Regions from separate parts of the Arthrobacter sp. R4-81 genome, predicted to be linked through region 1. Evidence: riboswitches for the same ligand, from Rfam matches in the RefSeq annotation. Region 1 holds a riboswitch; each other region holds the start of a gene.

Region 1 (6,672 bases):
GGTACTTGACCCAGCTGACGCCCGGCTGCTGCTCCAGCCATTCGGCGAGGCGAAGCGCTGAGGCGGAGGAGTGGTTGACGCGCAGCGCCATGGTTTCAAGGCCCTTGGTCAGCACCCAGGCGTTGAAGGAGGACAGCGAAGGGCCGGTGTGCCGCATGAGCTGCTTCACGGGGCCGTCGATGAATTCCTTGGTTCCCATGATGGCGCCGCCCAGTACCCTGCCCTGGCCGTCAATGTGCTTGGTGCCGGAGTAAACTATGACATCCGCGCCGAGGTCTCCACAGCGCTGCAGCAGGGGAGTGGCAAATACGTTGTCGACGACGACGGTTGCGCCCGCGGCGTGCGCCAGTTCGCTGACGGCCGCGATGTCCACAATTTCCTGCATGGGATTGGAGGGTGATTCAAAGAAAACGGCGGTGGTGGGCACGGACAATGCCTCACGCCACTGCTCCAGGTCCGGGCCGTCGACGAAGACAGTCTCTACGCCCCAGCGCGGCAGGATCTCGTTGAGGATCACAAAGCAGGAACCAAACAGCGAGCGGGCCGCCACCACCCTGTCACCTGCAGCCAGGAGCGCGCCGAGCGCTGTGAAGACTGCGGACATGCCGGACGCCGTCGCAAAGCATGCTTCGGTTCCTTCCAACAGCCGCAGGCGTTCCTGGAAGGTTGCCACGGACGGATTGCCGTAGCGCGAGTAGACGAAGCGTTCGTCCTCACCAGTGAAGGCGCGCTCGGCTGCAGCCGCAGACTCGTAGACGAAGCCGGAATTGAGGAAAACCGGCTCAGCAGTCTCCTGGAAGTTGGTACGGTCGAGCCCGCCGCGAACAGCCTGGGTGTCAGGGCTCCAGCCAGCGGCGTCAGGGTTGAAGGTCACTTAGTTCTTTCCAAGGTTGGTGGGAAGGCCGCGGTTCTTCCAGCCGTTGACGGTGCGCTCGCCGTAGCGGTCGGGCTCGCCTTCGAACCCTTCCAGGATGTTGTACGAGGTGTAGCCCGCTTGCGTGGCGGCGATGGCTGCCGAGATGGAGCGCTGGCCGGAGCGACAAAGGAAAACGAGCTCGACGCCGGCATCTTCCGGGGCCTGCTGCTTGAGTTGGTCGATGAAATCCGGGTTCGGCACTCCGCCGGGGAAGGACCAGGAAATGAACAGAGGATCGTTCTCCGTCGCTTTGGTCTCGGGGATGCCGATGTGGGCCCATTCGCCCTCGGTGCGGACGTCCACAAGGATGGCACCGGCTTCGAGTTTGGCCCAGGCGTCTTCAGGTGTGAGGTCTCCTGCGTAGCTCATGCGTGCCCCTCAAATGCGTCTTGGGCGTCGTCGTCAGCGGTTTCGTCGGCTTCAAGACGGTCAACAGCGGTGGCAACTGCGGCATCGGCGCTGGCTATGGCCGTGGGGAGCACGAGTGCTTGCGCCACGATGACGTTGATGCCGTTGTAGGTGGCGGCCGGGCTTCCGTGCAGCACGTAGCCCTCGCCCAGGGCAGTGGAGATCCGCTCGCAGAAGCTGCGGTCATCCGGGCCGGTAATCAGCCGGTAGGTCAGTTTTTCTTCCGAAGCGGCAGCTTGGGCGCTGGGGGCCGGAATGGTTTGGGCAGGTGCGTCAGACACGAGGGTCTCCTTCTCTCACGCTTGCAGCTCGATGGGGTCGAATGCCGAGTATTCACCTGAGGCACCCCGCCGTGGGAGGAGGGTTGCCGACCGGCAAGTCAGGGCTTGGCGCCGGTTCTCATTACTCCTCAAAAAAGTAACACTTACGACGGCGGCCTGCACCGCCGTCGTCGTCATGTTCCGTAACGGGTGGACATGTCCACCACTGCCATTTTGGATCCCAGGAAATTTCGGCGTAGACGCAAGGGGTTGACCGGGGTCGGCTGCAAAGAGTTGATAAGCATACTTGCCATAGGGATAGTAAGCATGCTTATGGTAGAGCGTTGGATGGTATGCGCTGAGGGTTCTGCCCATGGCAGCAAGAATCGCAACCAGGAGGAGGGCTGGACGGATGATTCGGAATCAGGACGCCAATACCTGGAGCACGCATCAGCTGCTGTCTATGGCGGCACGGCTCGTCGAACGACGGCAGGACCGTGCGCTGGCAGCCTTAGGGCTTACCCACGCGGCAGTCATAGCTCTCCAGTGCCTCGACGGCGGCCCACTGAATCAGGAAAGGCTGGCAGCTCAAATCAAAGTGCAGAGCCAAAGCCTGGGCAAAGTGCTGGCGCGGCTTGAAGCGAGCGGCCTGGTGACACGCTCCCGCAGCCCCGTGGACCGCCGCAGCATAGATGTAGCCATTACCGAAGCCGGACGCAGGGCGCTGGACGCCGCGCGGCAGGCCGAACGGGACGCCCTTCCTCCTGGCATTTCGCGCCGCCGGTCCCTTCACGATGAACTGGCCCGTGTCATTGATTTTTTTCCGGACCGGCCGGGCCCGATTCCGGACATACGGACTGGACCCCAGGCCTTAGCGGAAGTACGCCGCGAGCCCCCAGCGAAGACCCATCAAGAGCCGGTCTCCGAGGACTCCAAGGAGCAGGACGAGCCGCCACAAGGTCCTTCCTGACGACACTTCTCCGTCGCCGGACCTTGCCTTGGACAGGCCCTATTCAGTCCCCGCGAAAAGCTCGCTGAGTTCCGCCGTGAGTTGTTTGCGGAGCGCCGGGGTCCCGATTTCCTTGCCGTCAATGTGGTTGACCGGCGCCAGGAGGCGGATGCTGGAAATCAGCCAGACGGCGTCGGCATCCAGCAGGTCCTGCGGTTCCAGCGGGCCATAGCCCAGCTCCCAGCCCGCAGTCTTGGCGGCCGTGAAAAGCGCGCCCTGGGAAGTGCCCGGGAGGATCCCGCTGTCCAGTTGGGGCGTGACAAGCCGCTTGACTGTGCGACTGACGCCGCCGTCGTCGTCGATCGTTTGAATCTGGGCGAGCAGCACGGTGGAGGTGGGACCCTCCAAGACCCGGCCGTCAGCTGATGTAAAGATGACGTCGTCGGCGCCCTGCCTGTGGGCGTACCGCAGGGCCGCCATATTGACGGCGTAGGACAGGGTCTTTGCTCCGAGGAGCAGCCATGGGGCACGCTCACCCGCTTCGCTGTCATAGCCCCGATCCAGCAGGATAACGTCCACGCCGGTTTCACGCTGACGACGGCCGGTGGCGGGCACTGGTGACACCTGGACCCAGCAGGTGGGACCGGACGAGCCTTCGACGCCACGTGTTACCAGGAGCTTCACCACTGCTTCCTCTTCCACCGGTTCAACGGCAGGATGCTTCGCGCGGTACTCCGTCAATGCCGTCGCGATGGCCAACCGCCACGTATCCTGGCCCGGGATGTGAAGGTCCAGGAGCCCGGCGGAGCTCTCCAGCCGGTTCAGGTGCGCCTGCAGCTTCCGGGGATGTCCCGCTACAGCGAGGAGGGACTCGAAGACGCCATCGCCGCGGGTGGCTCCCTGGTCCGTAGCCATCAGTTGCGGCTGTGAGGCGTCCGCAATCCGGCCGCTGGGGAACTCGGGATCAAGGAACACCAGCACCGTGGCGGGAGCAGCAGAAGTCATGCCTCCAGCTTAGTGGGGGCTGCTGCGGGATAGGCTGTGGACATTGCCCGCTCTGGAACAGGTCCGGCGGGCTGTGGACTATGGGGGTTCATTTTGCTGTGGCCGTTTCCGTTGGCTGGCACGTTGCCACCTTGGCTCATCTTGTTCCTGAGCCTGCTTGACCTGGTGATCCGCGTCCTGGCCGTTGGAATCATCCCCGGGAACCGTCGCCCCACGACGGCCATGGCCTGGCTGCTGGGTATCTTCTTTGTGCCTGTGCTGGGCCTCGTGCTTTTCCTGCTTTTTGGCAATTTCAGGCTTTCGCGCCGACGCAGGGCACAGCAGGAAGCGGTGAACAAGCGGATCCAGGCCGGCACATCGCAATTGGCCACCCTCGCGAGCCGGTATTCCGGCCCCGAGTGGGTCGGCTCAGCCGCGGAGCTCAACCGTAAACTTGGCTCGCTGCCCATGGTGGACGGCAACAGTGTGGAGCTGCTGCCAGGCTATCCGGACTCAATCAAGGCAATGACCGCAGCCGTGCGCCAGGCCAAGGTCTTCGTCAACGCCGAGTTCTACATCATGAGCACTGACCATGTGACCGAAGACCTCTTCGAGGCCCTGGTCGAAGCGGCGGAGCGGGGTGTTGAGGTCCGCGTCCTGTTCGACCATCTCGGCACCTTGCGCATCAACGGATACCGGAAGCTCATAAGACGGCTCAACGAGAGCAAGATCCAGTGGCGCCCCATGCTGCCGCTGCGTCCGGTCCACGGACAATGGCGGCGGCCGGATCTCCGCAACCACCGCAAAATCATGGTGATCGACGGCGAAGTGGCTTTCACCGGATCCCAGAACCTGATCGAGCCGTCATACAACAATCCCCGGCACCGCAAAGTCGGCCGCGAATGGGTAGAGCTGATGACGTGCCTGCGCGGCCCGATTGTCACCACACTGAACGTGGTGTTCGCCACGGACTGGCTGAGTGAAACAGACGATTCCCTGGAGGATCAGCTGGCCCACCCGCCGGAACTCTCACCCGGGACCGTGACCGCCCAGGTGGTGCCCAGCGGCCCGGGGTTCAGCACCGAAAACAACCTGCGGCTCTTCAACACCCTCATCTATTCCGCCCAGCACCGGATCTCTATCTGCAGCCCTTACTTCGTCCCCGACGACTCACTGCTGTATGCGGTGACCACAGCGGCGCAGCGGGGGGTCGCCGTCGAACTCTTCGTCTCCGAAAAGGGCGACCAGCTCCTGGTGCACCACGCCCAGAGGTCCTACTACCAGGCGCTGCTGGAAGCCGGCGTGCGCATCTATCTTTATAAAGCCCCGTTTGTGCTGCACGCCAAGCACTTCACCATTGACGACGAAGTGGCCGTCCTTGGCTCCAGCAACATGGACATGCGGTCCTTTTCACTGAACCTCGAAGTGTCTGTGATGCTCCTGGGGCAGGACATCGTCACCCGGATGCGGGCTGTTGAGGACACCTACCGGGACATCTCGCATGAACTCCTGCTCGATGACTGGATGCAGCGGCCCATGCTGGTCAAGTATGTGGACAACGTGGCGCGGCTAACGGCGACCCTGCAGTAGTCCCGGGCCTGCCTGCGTCCGGGGAGGCTTAGCCGGGGAACTGGGCCCCAAGCGTGGAAAGCACACCGTACGCCTTGGTCCGGATCTCCTCGTACTCCTCCTGCGGTGAGGAATCGGCCGTGATGGCACCGCCGACGCCGAGGCTGAGCTCGGCGCGGCCGTCGCCGCCGGTTGTGATCACCAGCGTTCGGATGGCGACGGCGAGATCGGTGGCGCCACTGAGGGAAAAGTACCCGATGGCACCGGAGTACACGCCGCGCGGTGCCTCTTCCAGCCGGTCGAGGATGGCCATGGTGCTGATTTTCGGAGCGCCCGTCATGGAGCCGGCGGGAAAGCACGCCGCAACCGCCTCGGCCCGGGAGGCCCCTGGCAGGAGTTGCGCGTCTATGGTGCTCACCAGTTGGTGGACCGTGGCGTAGCTCTCCACCACGCACAGGCGGCTCACTGTCACGCTGCCGGGCTCGGCAAAATGGCTGAGGTCGTTCCGCAACAGGTCCACAATCATGATGTTCTCGGCCCGGTCCTTTTGGGCCGATTCCAGATCGGCACGAAGGGCAGCGTCCTGATACGCATTTAATGAGCGGCCTCGCGTGCCCTTGATGGGTTCGGCCCGCATGCTGCCGGCGGAAGTGATCCTGAGGAAGCGCTCCGGTGAGGTGCTGGCCACTGAGAGGCTGCCGAAACGCAGGAGACTCCCGAAAGGGGCAGGATTCCTTTGCCGGAGCTGCACGTAACTTCGCCACGGATCCACTGCGGTCCCATGTGCGTGGAGGGCTGTTGTCAGGCAGATTTCGTAGGAGTTGCCTTCAGCAATCTCGTGCTGGGCCACCCCTATCTTATGTTTGTAATCCGCCTCAGTGTCCCGGGCAGTGAATTCCGGGCCGCCTGCGCCTGGTTCTTTGGAAAGTTCGACGGCGTGGACACCTGCGTCAGCACCGTCACCTGCGGCAGCGCTCCCCGCGGCCCCCGAGGCAAGCGCGACGGCGTGCGCCGCATTTGACACCCATTCCGCGGCGTCGGGCGCTTCAAGGGCGAACAGCCAGACGGAACCCTCCCGGTGGTCCAGGACCACAGCACGTCCGGCGAAGATCAAGGCGGAATCCGGTGTGGGGGATGGGACGTCACTTCCGCCGGTCTCGCGCTTCAGTTCATAGCCCAGATAGCCCAGCCAGCCGAGAGTGAATTCACCGCCGAAGCCCTCGGGAGCGGGAACGATGCTGCTTCCCCAGGCCGCATCCAGCCAGCGGAAGAAGGGGCCCTCGATCCTCGCCGTGGCGCAGCCTGTGCCTACCGTTGTGATCCCGCTGTGGTGCATGGCCAACTGGCCGTGGCTGCCGCCGTCGTCGGCCAGAATACTGAACCGCCTGCGCTCCGCCGCCGGGGAGACTGGACGCTCCGCCGCCGGCGAGAGGCCGGCCGCAGGCGAGACCCCGGCGGCGTCTGCGGAAAGACCGGTATCCCGCGCAAGATCCGGGCCGTCCGAAGAGTCCAGCCACACGGCATTGGTCGAGGCTCCGTACAGCGTTTCGTAGAGGGCAGGGGCGTCGGGCTCTGCGTCTATCCGT
Region 2 (6,672 bases), 1.2 Mb from region 1:
AACACGACATCGGACGGGGGTTCAATTCCCCCCATCTCCACATATGTGGTGAGTCGAGACATCCTTCACGGATGTGTCGGGTCATCGATTAGCACCCCGGTCTTCGGACCGGGGTGTTTTTTATGCCTGGGGCGGTAGTCGTGGATGAGCAGCAGGATGTGTACGCCTAGTATCGCCGGTCAGGCACGTCTGGCAGTTTCACTTTGGGCGTAGCAGTGGCTGGACTATGCACGCCCGGACCGTCGTTGAATTAGATAAGGCGAGTCTTAGGGAGGTGCGCTGTGGCATCGGTTATCCATCCAAATCCGGACATGGGCGAGGGGTCGGAGGATCCGCTTGATTCCTATTCCGCGACTGTGATCCGCGTGGCAGAGACGGTGACGCCCCATGTCGCTGCCATTGAGATGACAGGCAAAGGAAGGTCCGGCAGGTTCCGCGTCGGGGCCGGTTCCGCGGTCCTCTTCACCTCGGACGGGTATTTGCTGACCAACGCGCATGTGGTCAGTGGTACTCAGAGCGGCCATGCAGTCTTCACCGATGGCAGCAAAACGGAGATCGAAATAGTAGGCGCAGACCGCCTCTCCGACCTCGCCATCGTGAGGGGCAGGGCGCAGGCTGCCCCACCGGCGGATTTCGGGGACGCAGAAAACCTGAAGGTCGGACAGCTTGTAGTGGCCGTCGGAAACCCTTTGGGTTTGGCTGGGTCAGTCACCGCAGGAGTGGTGAGTGGACTCGGGCGGTCGATACCCATTTGGGCGGGGCGCAATCGCCGGGTGATTGAAGATGTCATACAGACTGATGCGGCACTCAACTCCGGAAGTTCAGGAGGAGCGCTGGCGGACGCCCACAGCCGGATTGTGGGCATCAATACGGCCGTTGCGGGCGCAGGCCTGGGACTGGCGATCCCGATCAACGCCACGTCCCGACGCATCATCTCGTCCCTGCTTACCGATGGCCGGGTCCGGCGCGCTTATCTGGGCCTTGTCAGCACTCCCGTGCAGCTTCCCGTCAGTGCCGTGATGAGGACCGGCAAACGGGAAGGCCTGCGAATCGTCGAGGTACTGCCGGACTCACCGGCTGAACGCGCCGGAGTGCAGCCCGCTGATGTACTGCTCAGTGTGGGCAAGAAGTCTGTGTCCAATGCTGAAAGCCTTCAGAAGCTGATGTTCGCTGAAGCGATCGGGGCGCCGCTGGACCTGGTAGTGCTCCGGGATGGAAGGGAACAGCATCTCGTTGCGGTGCCAGAGGAAATGACGGACGCCGGCTGATCCTGCCTCGCCCTACTGAGAGGGGTTGACGTCGGCAATGCCAACGAAGCGGGTTCCGATGCCGTCGAATTCGCTCCTCACGAAGCCGGCTGCGGGCGCGGGCACTTCGGCCGGACTGTGGTGGGCGCAGCTGACGTAGGTGAAGTCCGGCCACCATTTCTTGGGGCGTGCGGCCTCTGAATATCCGCAGACATCGCACTGCAGATGAACCCACACAGGCCGCTTACCTGTTCGATTGGCACGGGACTGCACCAACCACGGCGGCGGGTTGTCGAGTATCTCACGCAACTCTGCCTCCGAAAGGCGGGAGGGAATGCCGTGGCGCTGGGCCATCTCAAGGGGAACGTCCAGGGCTATGGCGGCGTCGCGTCTGCTCATCATCACAGTCAACGATACGTGAGTCTGCGCCCCGATTATTCCTCAGCTGGCCAGCATGATCCCAACCCCGGCAGCAGCCAGCCCCGCGAGAAGATTGGCGGTAACATTCAGGGCGGCTGCACCGAAGCGCTGTTCGCTCACCAACCGGACTGTCGCCGTCGTCCATGAACTGAAGGTGGTCAGGCCGCCTGCCAAACCTGTAGCGAGTCCCACCTGCAGTTCGGGCCCCAACCCCAGCCGGCCGGTGATGCCCAGGGAGAGGCCAATGATGAGGGAGCCCGTCATGTTCACCAGGAATGTAGCCCACGGCCAATGGGAGCGCGAATCCGTTCGGTGGGCAAATAAAGTGTCAACGGCGAAGCGGAGCAAGGCGCCCACCATTCCGAACAGCCCAACGAGAAGCGCAGTGGTCATTGCGCCCCTCCAGTGATGTCGGCAACGGCCTTGCCAGCCTTCCAGCCGGCCGCCGCGGCGCCGAGCCCGAGAATGAGGGAAAGCCCGAGATAGAAAATCCAGAGCGCATGATGCCCGTCACGGATCTGCCTGTCCAGGGCGAAAACAACCGCCGAGAACGTGGTGAAGGAACCGAGGATTCCCGGACCAATCCCGGCCCGGAGCCAGAATGATGTTCGCGGCCGGGCCATCCACAATGTTGTCAGGAGCGCCAGCACAAAGCTGCCACTTACGTTGATCGCCAGGGTTGTCCACGGAACGGATCCCGGGTGCTCGGGGAAGAGGAGACCCAACCCGTACCGGAGTTCACTTCCCGCCAGGCCACCAACAGCGACTGCGAGCCAGGCCTTCCATCCCGGAGCCTTCAGAGCGCTTGTCCAATACGAAGGCATTCAGAGGACCGGCAGCCGGCAGCCCGCATGGGCGGTTTCACTGTAGACCCACAGGGCTGAGGTGATCTCGTCAGCCAGGTCAAACTCACGGCGCACATCGCCGGAACCAATCCGCACGACGAGTGGCCCCCCGAACGGCTTCCGGCCAACTACCTCGACGTTGGCGTCAAGATCGATCTCCTCCGAAGAGAGATACCGCAGGAGTTCCGGGTTTTCATCGCTGATCCTGGTAATTCTGCCGGTGTGGCCCTCGTCCAGTTCACTCAGCCGGTGGGCTGGCGGCATTTTGACCGAACCGTCTGCAGAGGGAATGGGATCTCCGTGGGGATCGCGGAGCGGGTTCCCCAACTTTGCCGCCATGCGCTCGATGAAGGTGTCCGACACCGCGTGCTCGAGGTGCTCCGCTTCGTCATGGACTTCGTCCCAGCTGTAGCCCAGTTCCTGCACGAGGTAGGTTTCGATGAGCCGGTGCCGCCGGACCATGGAAAGAGCGAGGTTGACCCCGTTGTCCGTCAGGGTAATGGCGCTGTAGGGCTTATGGTCAACCAGCCCTTGTTCCTTGAGCTTCCGGACCATTTCCGAGACTGAGGAGTTGGCGACGCCCAGGCGCTGGGCCAGTTGCGACGAAGTGATGGGCTTATCCTGCCACTCCGTAAAGGAGTAGATGACCTTGACGTAGTCCTCGATGGAGGAGGATGGCGCACTGGTCTTCACGGAACCAAGCCTACCGCTATGTCCTGCAGCCTCACGCTTTATAGGCCTTCCAGGATTGGGTCAAATAGGGGAGGCCGATGGCTACGCCGGCTGCGTGACCCATGTGCTCATGAAGATACCACTCGAGATTTGCTATGACTTTCGCCCGGACAGCTGCAGAGGCGCCGAGGTAATAGCTGCGGGACTTGGTGAGTTCAAGAATGTCATCGGGTGTCAGCAGGTCCTCCCAGCGCGTCAGATGGCTTTCCAGATCGACAAATTCGGGCCCCACAACCGGCCTGAAGTGTGGTTTGAGGACGTCGCCGGCATGCATGATCCGGGAAAGCCGGTGCACCCACGGCACGGAAGTGTCCAGCTGGTTCCAGATGAGCCCCAACACTCCTTCGGGGCGGAGGATCCGGGCGGCCTCTGTGCTGGCCCGCAGGGGATCGCACCAGTGCCACGCCTGGGCGACAGTTACGACGTCGAACGCGGCATCCCCGAGTCCGGTGGACTCCGCCGTGCCCTCAAGCGCCGTTACGCCGGGCAGCGCCCTGCGCAGCTGTCCGAGCATGTCCGGGGAAGGATCGACGGCGGTCACCCGCATGCCGCGTTGGGCCAGCAACTCGGTATACTTACCGGTTCCGGCACCGACGTCGGCAACGTCATGGGCCGCGGCCGGCACGAGCCAATCCACGGAGTCAAGAGGGTAATTCGGGCGGACCCGATCGTAGTGCTCGCCGCCGTCCTGGAATGCCATGCCCAGTTCGCGGCGGCGCTGCTGATGAAGTTTGGGGCCTCCCCGCGCCACGCGTACTCTCCTCCGGCCGGCTGTTGGTTACCCCCTGAATTTACCTCTTCAGCGCGGGTCAGTCTTCAATGCAGGGCGCCGCTCCGGCGGTTCCCGGGGTGTTTGGTGCCCATTCAGGGTAGGTGCGGGTGTCATTTGCCGGCACCCAGCGTCCGGCGTCGACTACGTAGTCCCAGCCAAGACCCGTACGGCGCAGCTCCTCGATGCCCGCAAGCAGCCGCTGGGCGTCCTCGAGGCGGGAGCCCAAGCCGAAGCTTGCCCGCAACGATCCTGAGGGCAGGCCCAGCCGCTTCAGGAGCGGATGGGCGCAGAAACGGCCGTCGCGGAGCCCCACGCCGTGCTCCGCTGACAAGTATGCGGCCACCAGGCCCGCGTCGTAGCCCTCCACCGAGAAATTCACGACCCCGATCGTGTCTGTGGCGGAATCGGTGTCACTGAAGATCTGGTGAACGGTGACGCCTTCGATCTTCTGCAGCCCTTCGACGAGGAAGGAACGGATGGCCGACTCGTGGGCGTGCCACAGGTCCTGGTCCAGGGCGGCAATGACCTGGGTGGCCCGGGCAAGGGTCGCAGCGCCCAGAACGTTGGGGGAGCCGCCCTCATGGCGTGCCGGGCCAGTCGTCCAGCTGACGCTGTCCAGCCTGGCTTCGCGGACCGCGCCGCCGCCTGCAAGGTGGGGTGTGCCGGCGTCGAGCCAGTCAGGGCGGCCCACCAGGACGCCGGAACCGAATGGAGCGTAGAGCTTGTGACCCGAAAAGGCGAGGTAATCGACGTCGTCCGCTGCAATGTTGATGCGGCGGTGCGGAGCAAGCTGGGCCGCGTCAACGACGATCCGGGCGCCGAATTGGTGCGCCAATGCGGCCAGTTCGCGAATGGGCAGGATTTCACCGGTGACGTTTGAGGCTCCGGTGACCGCAAGCAGGCTGATGTCGCCCTGTTCCAGCTCTGCGCGGAGATTGGCGATGGTTCCGGCGAGGGTCTCCTCTGCCACGACGCTGCGGTGCGGGACTCCCTGCCACGGAAGCAGGTTGGCGTGGTGTTCGATGTCGAGATACAGCACTTCACCAATGTGCTGTCCGCCCGCTGCGGGGAGGCACCCGGCCAGGAGATTTAGCGAATCAGTGGTGTTGCGCGTGAAAATCACGGAATCATCGGAGCGGCCGCCTACGAAGTCGCGAACAATGTTGCGCGAGTTCTCATAAACGGAGGTGCTGATCTGTGAGGCGTAACCCGCGCCGCGGTGGACACTCGCGTAATAGGGCAGGATCTCGTTCAGGTAGGCCGAGACAACGGAGAGCGCTGGTGCCGACGCGCCGTAGTCGAGGTTGGCGTAGCGGATGTGTCCGCCCTGGATGAGCGGCGCCTGGATTTCCGCCCCGGTGACGGCTGCAAGCGGGCGACGGGAAACGGAGAGGGCAACGTGCTGTTCGCTAAAAGAAGCGTGAGCAGCGGCGTCGGGGGAGTAAATGGCAGTAGTCAACGGGACCTCACTCGAACAGGACCCCTCAGCCGGGATCCGCGCTTGCCGGGTCCGTTCCGGACCGGCCTGGTCGTCACCCGGGGCACCCCACCGCGAATGGAGGGTTGCCGGCCAGCAAACCGGGGTTTAGCGCTGGCACTCGTGACCTGATATCGAGCTTAAGACATTCAGTCAGCCATAAAAAAGTCGATCCGAATGTTAAGCCGATTGTTACGGCAGGTGGACAAACAACCGTTTGACCGAACAAAACGACGGCGGAACACCCTTAGCTGGATGTTCCGCCGTCGATAATTCGTCAGCCGGTCTACTATAAGAGGTCGTCCAGATTTGGGTTGAGCCGCTTGAGCACCTCTGAGTGGAGGATCGAGTTGGTAGCGAGGGCATTGCCTCCGAAGGGACCGTCGTCGCCCTCCAATGAGGTGAACCGCCCGCCCGCTTCGGTCACAATGGGAACCAGCGCCGCCATGTCGTAAAGATTCAGTTCGGGCTCGCAGGCTATATCCACTGCACCCTCGGCAACCAGGCAATAGGACCAGAAATCCCCGTACGCCCTTGTCCTCCAGACCTCCTCAGTCAATCCCAGAAACTCATCGAGGTTCCCGCGTTCCTTCCAGCCACCCAGGCTGGAGTAGGACAACGAAGCGTCGGAAAGCTCCGAGACGTTTGAGACACGCAGTCTGGTGGCCGCAGCCAGGGATCGGCCCATGTATGCCCCCGCGCCTTTGGCTGCCCACCAGCGTTTGCCCAGAGCCGGCGCACTGACCAGGCCAACTACGGGTTCGCCTTCATCCACGAGCGCGATGAGGGTGGCCCAGACCGGCACGCCCCGAACGAAGTTCTTTGTTCCGTCGATGGGATCGATGATCCAGCGACGGGAACCGTGCCCTGAGCTTCCGAACTCCTCACCGAGGACCGCGTCGCGGGGGCGCGAGCGCGACAGCTGGCCGCGAATGGATTCCTCGGCAGCCTTGTCAGCGTCTGTAACCGGTGTCAGATCAGGCTTCGTTTCGATCTGAAGGTCAAGCGCCTTAAAGCGGCTCATGGTCTGGTCGTCCACGGAGTCAGCCAGGACGTGGGCGAGGCGCAGGTCATCGTTGTAGCTCGAAGCGGGTTGGGTCATGGTTCCAAACTACCGTCTCGGCGGCCTTCAGGCCCGGAAGCGGTGCAGCAACGCTGCCAATATGACCCAGCGTGCCT
Region 3 (6,672 bases), 1.7 Mb from region 1:
GCTCGGTGCGGATCAGGGTCCGGACTTCGGCGTTCTCGGGATTGTTGAGGGACTCGAAGTACTCCACAGACCAATGGAACCAACGCATGCAGAACAGCCTCATGGTCAGCCCGTGGGTCACCAGCAGGGCGTTCGGCGCGTAGGAGGGCTTGGACCAATGCCGGTACAGGGTTTCCATGAAGGAGGAGATGCGGTCGTAGACGTCGGAACCTGACTCGCCCTCACGGAACCTGTAGAAGAAGTGTCCGTAGGCGTTGCGGAGCTCCTTCTGGTCCTCGATCTCCCCGGAGATCTGGAAGTTGGCCCAGTCCTGCTCCCTTAGCCGGGGCTCCTCAATGACGCGCTCAACGAGGTTGCCCAGGTTCAGCGCCTCGAGGGTCTGATAGGCCCGGAGGTAAGGAGAGACATAGACGCACACCTGCTGACCGTCGAGCTGACGGCGCACATCGTCCCCGGCCTTCCTGGCCTGCTCCAGTCCTGCAAGCGTGAGGGGGATGCGGTAATCGGGCACACGGTTGTAGATCGAGGTATCGGCGTTGGCAGCCGACTGGCCATGCCGGATCATGATGATTTTCCCGGGCGCGCTCATAAGCCTCAAGCATAGGGGCAGGTCCGGCTTGTACCGGGTGGGTACAGGAAAGAACCAGCAAATGCATGCAAGATAGGAACATGCTGGTGCCATCCCGCCGTCGTCTGCGGATTGAAGTGTTGATTGTCCTGGGCCTCTCCCTGGGCCAGTCCGCCGTTTACTCAGTGGTGCAGCTGCTGGACAAGATGAGCCAGGCGCCGCTGGCCCAGGGCACGTCCACCCTCAACCGTTCCCAAAGTACGCGGGAATACTTCGACCTGACCTACCAATTGCTGGACATTGCCTTTGCCCTGGTGCCGGTGCTCCTGGTCTTCTACTTCCTCACAGAACAACGGCCCGCAGGCCTTCGGGGACAGTCCGCGTTCGGCAAGCTGGGCTTCGACCTGGCCCGGCCGGGGAAGGACCTGCTGCAAGGGGTGGGACTCGCCGCCTTGATCGGCATCCCCTCGCTGGCGCTCTATGCCGTCGGCAGGCAACTGGGCATCACCACCGCCATCATCCCGAGCGCCCTTGACGACTACTGGTGGACCGTCCCGGTTCTGATCCTCTCTGCCATCCGGCACGGGATCGTCGAGGAAGTCATCGTGGTGGGGTATCTGCTCAACCGGCTCGGGAAGTTCGGCTGGAGCGTGCCGCTGGCCATCTTCACCAGCGCCGTGCTCCGTGGAAGCTACCACCTGTACCAGGGCTTTGGCCCCTTCATCGGCAACGCGGTGATGGGAGCTGTGTTCGCATGGCTGTACACCCGGACGCGCAGGGTAATGCCCCTCGTCATTGCCCACGCCCTGCTGGACATAGTGGCCTTCGTGGGCTTCAGTCTCTTTGGCAAGGCAATCGGGCTGGGGTAAGGGCTTAAAGGAATTCGGCCACCATCAGCAAGTGACGTCATTGGCACCCGCTGTTGGCGGCCGAAGTATTGTGGGCAGACTTTGCCCGTGGATATGGGGGAGCTCTCTCCAAAGAACGAGGTAGCCTCCCCACAGTGGCTGGATCAGATGGTGACTGCTCCGATGGGGGTTTCGAACGTGACGGACAGAATCCCCGGCGTTCCGTGCGGTGCGAGCCAGTTTACGGCGACGTCTTCAAGAGGCCTCTCCACGGGCTCACCCAGCCATTCGGTGACCCGCTCGGCTGATCCGGCAATGGTGAGGCTGGACATCTTGACGCTGCTTGGGTACGCGTTGGACGGGTGCAGTGACGGGTCACCTTCCCACTTGAGCATGTAGGGAACCTGGGGATCGGCGATGAGTCCCAGGATGCCTATTTGCTTCCAAACGAGTTCGCGTCCGTCCGGGAATTTACGGTTTCCATTGACGGCCGCACGGCCAAGCCGCTCCTCGAACGGCGCCAGGTCGTCTACTTCGACGCACCAGCCCATCCAGCCCCCGCCAGCCGCCGAGCGGGCCCGGACGGCCTGTCCGAAGGGTGCTTTATCTGATGCCGGGTGGTCAAGGACCTCCACGACTTCAAGGTATTTGTGCCCGGCGAGCGGGATGATCATGTTCCGGGTTCCAAAGCGGGGATGTACCCCGCCTTTCACAGCTTCGACGCCCAAGGCGGACGAAATTCGTTCGGTAGTGGCCGCGAGGCCATCGTTTTCACAGGCGTAAGAGACGTGATCCATGCGCATAGCCTTCATCTTGGCACTTTGTGATGGGCCTCTCAGCTTAGGGTCACCTAACTGCGCTACTATCGCGCGTCGTCGTCGCCCTTTGTCCTCCTGAGTCATATTGCTGTCACAATCTTCGCTATTACGGCACCGTTCTCCGTAGACTTTGAAAAGGTCATGAGTGCCAGCGACAGCCCCGGCTTGCTGGCCGGCAACCCTCCTTCCGCGGTGGGGTGCCCCGGGTGAAGACCTGGCCTGTCAGTCAGCTGATGGCAGGCAAGCGCGTAGAAAAGGTCCTCTTATGACGATTGCCGTCAACCGCACCGGCGTACCCGGAATCCAACTGCCCGGAACCGAACTGCCTGCAACGGAACCCGTTGCGCATCCGAAGAGCGTTCCGGACGGGACTGTCCGGTTTCTCACCATCGGCGGCCTCAAACTCGAAGCCGGGGGCCACCTTCCCGACGTCACGTTGGCCTACGAAACCTGGGGAACCCTCAACAGTGATGGCTCCAACGCTGTCCTGATCCAGCATGCCCTTACCGGGAGCACGCATGTTACCCGCGGTGAGAGCGAGGAGGAAGGCTGGTGGGAACAGCTGGCGGGTCCGGGAGCCCCCGTTGACACCGACAAGTTCTTCGTCGTCTCCATCAATATCCTCGGTGGCTGTTACGGGTCCACGGGACCCTCGACGGTGGCACCCGATGGCCGTCCTTGGGGCTCACGCTTCCCGCTGGTGACGCTGCGGGATACGACGGCGGCGGAAGCGCGCCTTGCTGACGCCTTGGGCATCGGCAGCTGGTATGCCGTGCTGGGCGGCTCCCTCGGCGGTGCCCGTGCCCTTGAGTGGGCTGTCAGCCATCCGGGTCGGGTGCAGCGCTGTGGAGTGATCTCCATCGGCGCGCGCAGCACCGCAGAGCAGATCGCTTTTGCCCAGGCTCAGACTCTTGCCATCCGACAGGACGTGAATTTCAACGGCGGGGACTACTACGGTGGGCCCGAGCCCGAAGCAGGGCTCGCCCTTGCCCGACGCATCGCCCACATCACCTACCGTTCAGCTGCTGAACTGGACACGAGATTCAGCCGGGATGCCCAGCGTGGCGAAAGCCCGCTGCAGGCAGTGTCGTTGGGGGAGCGTGGCCGGTACCAGGTGGAAAGTTATCTGGACCACCAGGGCAGCAAGCTGGTAAAGCGTTTTGACGCCAACAGCTACATTGCCATCACCGAGGCGCTCATGAGCCACGACGTCTGCCGGGGGCGCGGCCCACTCAAGGACGCGTTGTCTGCCGCGACCGCCCAGTTCTTTGTGGCGGCGGTTGACACGGACCGGCTGTACTTTCCTGCACAGTCCCACGAGCTTGCCCAGGCGCTGCCGGGCGACGTTCCCGTCCACGTCATTGAGGCACCGATTGGCCATGACGGTTTCCTCACGGAGATCGGGCAGCTCAGCGAAGAGCTGCGCAGGAGCTTCTTTCCCTAGGCAGGCCTCGAGCGCAGAGTTTCTGCATTTTTGCAGAGCATGTCTGCACTTTTCGCCGTTGAGCCTGCACTGATGTGAGGCCATACTCGATGAATCCGGCGGTTCGTGGTGCAGGTCACCAGCGTCCGCCTTCGAATGGTTCCACGTGGCGTCGATGTAGACGCTGAAGGAGTTCGCATCATGAGTACGGAAAACTCCGCCGCAAGGCGTTTAGAAGAAACTGATATCAAAGCTTCAGGGCTCAAAAAAGTTGTCACCGCCTCCATGGCCGGGACTGTGGTGGAGTGGTATGAGTTCTTCCTCTACGCCTCAGCCGCCACCCTCGTCTTCGGCAAGATGTTCTTCCCGAACTCGGGCACGGAACTGGACGGCATCATCGCAGCCTTCGTCACCTACGCTGTCGGCTTCATTGCACGCCCCATCGGCGGAATTGTGTTTGGCCACTTCGGCGACAAGTTCGGCCGGAAGCAGCTCCTGCAGCTGAGCATCATCCTGGTGGGCGTATCCACCTTCCTGATGGGCTGCCTTCCCACTTTCGGCGAGATCGGCTACTGGGCGCCGGCGCTGCTCGTCTTCCTTCGCTTCGTCCAAGGTTTCGCTGTAGGCGGGGAATGGGGAGGGGCCGTGCTTCTCGTCGCAGAGCACAGCCCCAGCGCGTCCCGTGGCTTCTGGTCCAGCTGGCCCCAAGCTGCCGTGCCGGTGGGCAACCTGCTCGCCACCGGTGTGCTTTTCACGCTCTCGGCAGTGCTGTCGTCCGTTGACTTCTTGGGCTGGGGATGGCGCGTAGCGTTCTGGTTGTCCGCGGTGATCGTCGTCGTCGGCTACTACATCCGAACCAAAGTCAGCGACGCTCCCATCTTCCTCGAGGCCCGTAAAGAAGTAGCCGTCGAGAAAAAGGGCTACGGCGTGGCCGAGGTGTTCCGCCGCTATCCCCGTGGTGTCTTTACCGCCATGGGCCTGCGCTTCGCGGAGAACATCCTGTACTACCTCGTGGTGACGTTCTCCATCACGTACCTGAAGGTGGTTGTCCAGACAGACACGTCACGGATCCTGCTCCTTCTCCTGGTTGCCCACTTCGTACACTTCTGCGCCGTGCCGCTCGTCGGGAAGCTGTCGGACGCCTTCGGCCGCCGTCCCGTCTACCTGGCCGGAGCGATCCTGGGCGGCACCTGGGGATTCTTTGCCTTCCCGATGATGGATACGGCGAACGACCTCATCATCCTTTCCGCGATCACCATCGGCCTGCTCTTCCACGCCCTCATGTACGCCGGACAACCTGCCATCATGGCGGAGATGTTCCCCACGCGGATGCGCTACTCCGGAGTGTCCCTTGGCTACCAGGTAACCTCGATTGTGGCCGGCTCGCTCGCCCCGATTATCGCCACGTCCCTGCTGAACGCCTTCGGCTCCTCCACTCCGGTAGCCCTGTACCTCATGGGTGCATGCCTGGTGACGGCCGTTGCCGTACTCGTCCTGAAAGAGACCCGCGGGATCTCCCTGCTGGACGTTGATGCCGCCGATGCCAGGGGAACAGCGGATCTGCTGGCAGCCGGACGAAAGTAGGACCTGATGCGCGCGGCCGTCCTCCATGCAACAGTTCCGCCCGGCACCGCTCACACCGAGGCAAACACCCTGAGAATTGAGGAGCTGGACCAACCGGAACCCAGGGCCGGTGAGATCGGTGTGGCCATTACGTGCTCGAGCCTTTGCCACTCTGACCTTTCAGTGGTGGACGGGTCGCGCGTCAGGCCTTTACCTATGGCTCTCGGCCATGAGGCGGTAGGGCGGGTGGTGGCCCTCGGGCCGGGTATAGCAGATGTCAGTGTCGGGGACCACGTGGTGCTCGTATTCGTTCCCAGTTGCGGTTCCTGCCGCGCCTGCCTGGCAGGCCGGCCGGCACTGTGTCACCGCGCGGCGGAAGTCAATGGCTCCGGGGACCTCCTCCACGGCGGTGCCTTGCTGAGGACCGCCTCCGGAGAACGGATCAACCATCACCTCGGGGTTTCGGCCTTCGCCGATTATGCGGTGGTTGCACGGGAGTCCGCGGTGGTCATCCCCGAGGACGTTCCGGACACCGTTGCAGCCATGTTCGGATGCGCTGTACTGACGGGAATGGGGGCGGTGCTCAACACAGCGGAAGCGACGCCGGGACAGTCGGTCGCCGTCGTTGGGCTTGGTGCAGTTGGCCTGTCAGCCGTAATGGCTGCCCGGCTGGCCGACGCCGCGCACATCATCGCCATAGACCCGAACCCGGGAAAGCACCAGATCGCCAGGGACTGCGGGGCGACGGCGGCCGGCACCCCTGAAGAGGCGGCACGGCTCGTCGAGGAGGCCACGGGGGATGGAGTGGACGTGGCCGTTGAGGCCGTCGGTTCGGCAGCGGTGATGGGTGCGTGCCTTGACCTGCTGACCAGGGGAGGGGCAGTCGTGTCGGTTGGATTGCCGCATCCGTCGGCAGAGCTGGCTGTCCCGGCGTTGCAGTTTGCGGGGGCAGGGAAACGACTGCTCGGCTCCTATATGGGAGATTCCGTCCCGGAACGTGACATCCCCCGCTACCTCGGTTTCTGGCGGGAAGGGAAGCTCCCGGTCGAGCTGCTCCACACAGACACCAAACCGCTCGAGGAGATCAACGAGGGACTGGACGCCCTCTCTGCAGGCACCGTCATCAGGAGGCTGTTCCGGGCTTAGGTGCGCTCCAGACGCGTTGCAGAGAAGCGCTGCCGGACCGTCTTCAGAGCATGGCAACGAGGCCTCTACACCGGGATTGTTGCTTGTCCTAAAGTGTTTTTATGGACAAGGACGACGAGACTCTGGGCAGCCCGGTTCCGGAACCCGGAGCAGGAATGGACCGCGATCCAGAGGACTGGGTCACGGGTGATGAACCAATGACAGCGGCTCAGCGCAGCTATCTGGACACCTTGGCGAGGGAGGCCGGCGAAGAGATCCCGGCCAATATCAGCAAGGCAGCGGCCTCGAAGCACATCGACAGGCTGC

The links. Region 1 has a riboswitch for S-adenosylmethionine ahead of M1E05_RS02525 (DUF1737 domain-containing protein). Riboswitches for the same ligand answer to the same signal wherever they lie in the genome.
Region 2: linked by a shared signal. The riboswitch ahead of M1E05_RS08095 (aminotransferase class V-fold PLP-dependent enzyme) and the one ahead of M1E05_RS02525 (DUF1737 domain-containing protein) in region 1 are both predicted to bind S-adenosylmethionine.
Region 3: linked by a shared signal. The riboswitch ahead of metX (homoserine O-acetyltransferase MetX) and the one ahead of M1E05_RS02525 (DUF1737 domain-containing protein) in region 1 are both predicted to bind S-adenosylmethionine.

The regions. Positions count from the first base shown of each region.
Region 1 is NZ_CP096445.1:543,546-550,217, forward strand. Features, by position in the region: gene M1E05_RS02515 (O-succinylhomoserine sulfhydrylase) at 1-874, opposite strand, end outside; gene M1E05_RS02520 (rhodanese-like domain-containing protein) at 875-1,285, opposite strand; gene M1E05_RS02525 (DUF1737 domain-containing protein) at 1,282-1,605, opposite strand; SAM riboswitch class IV at 1,618-1,731, opposite strand; gene M1E05_RS02530 (MarR family winged helix-turn-helix transcriptional regulator) at 1,997-2,554, shown strand; gene M1E05_RS02535 (aminodeoxychorismate lyase) at 2,594-3,538, opposite strand; gene cls (cardiolipin synthase) at 3,632-5,107, shown strand; gene M1E05_RS02545 (chorismate-binding protein) at 5,136-6,672, opposite strand, start outside.
Region 2 is NZ_CP096445.1:1,721,436-1,728,107, forward strand. Features, by position in the region: RNA gene ssrA (transfer-messenger RNA) at 1-43, shown strand, start outside; gene M1E05_RS08065 (S1C family serine protease) at 312-1,268, shown strand; gene M1E05_RS08070 (hypothetical protein) at 1,281-1,649, opposite strand; gene M1E05_RS08075 (fluoride efflux transporter FluC) at 1,689-2,060, opposite strand; gene M1E05_RS08080 (fluoride efflux transporter FluC) at 2,057-2,491, opposite strand; gene M1E05_RS08085 (metal-dependent transcriptional regulator) at 2,492-3,205, opposite strand; gene M1E05_RS08090 (class I SAM-dependent methyltransferase) at 3,237-3,995, opposite strand; gene M1E05_RS08095 (aminotransferase class V-fold PLP-dependent enzyme) at 4,054-5,475, opposite strand; SAM riboswitch class IV at 5,509-5,622, opposite strand; gene hisN (histidinol-phosphatase) at 5,783-6,595, opposite strand.
Region 3 is NZ_CP096445.1:3,198,442-3,205,113, reverse strand. Features, by position in the region: gene M1E05_RS14945 (histidine phosphatase family protein) at 1-589, opposite strand, end outside; gene M1E05_RS14940 (CPBP family intramembrane glutamic endopeptidase) at 670-1,437, shown strand; gene M1E05_RS14935 (VOC family protein) at 1,581-2,219, opposite strand; SAM riboswitch class IV at 2,372-2,487, shown strand; gene metX (homoserine O-acetyltransferase MetX) at 2,500-3,678, shown strand; gene M1E05_RS14925 (MFS transporter) at 3,859-5,241, shown strand; gene M1E05_RS14920 (zinc-dependent alcohol dehydrogenase family protein) at 5,248-6,366, shown strand; gene M1E05_RS14915 (DUF3072 domain-containing protein) at 6,468-6,672, shown strand, end outside.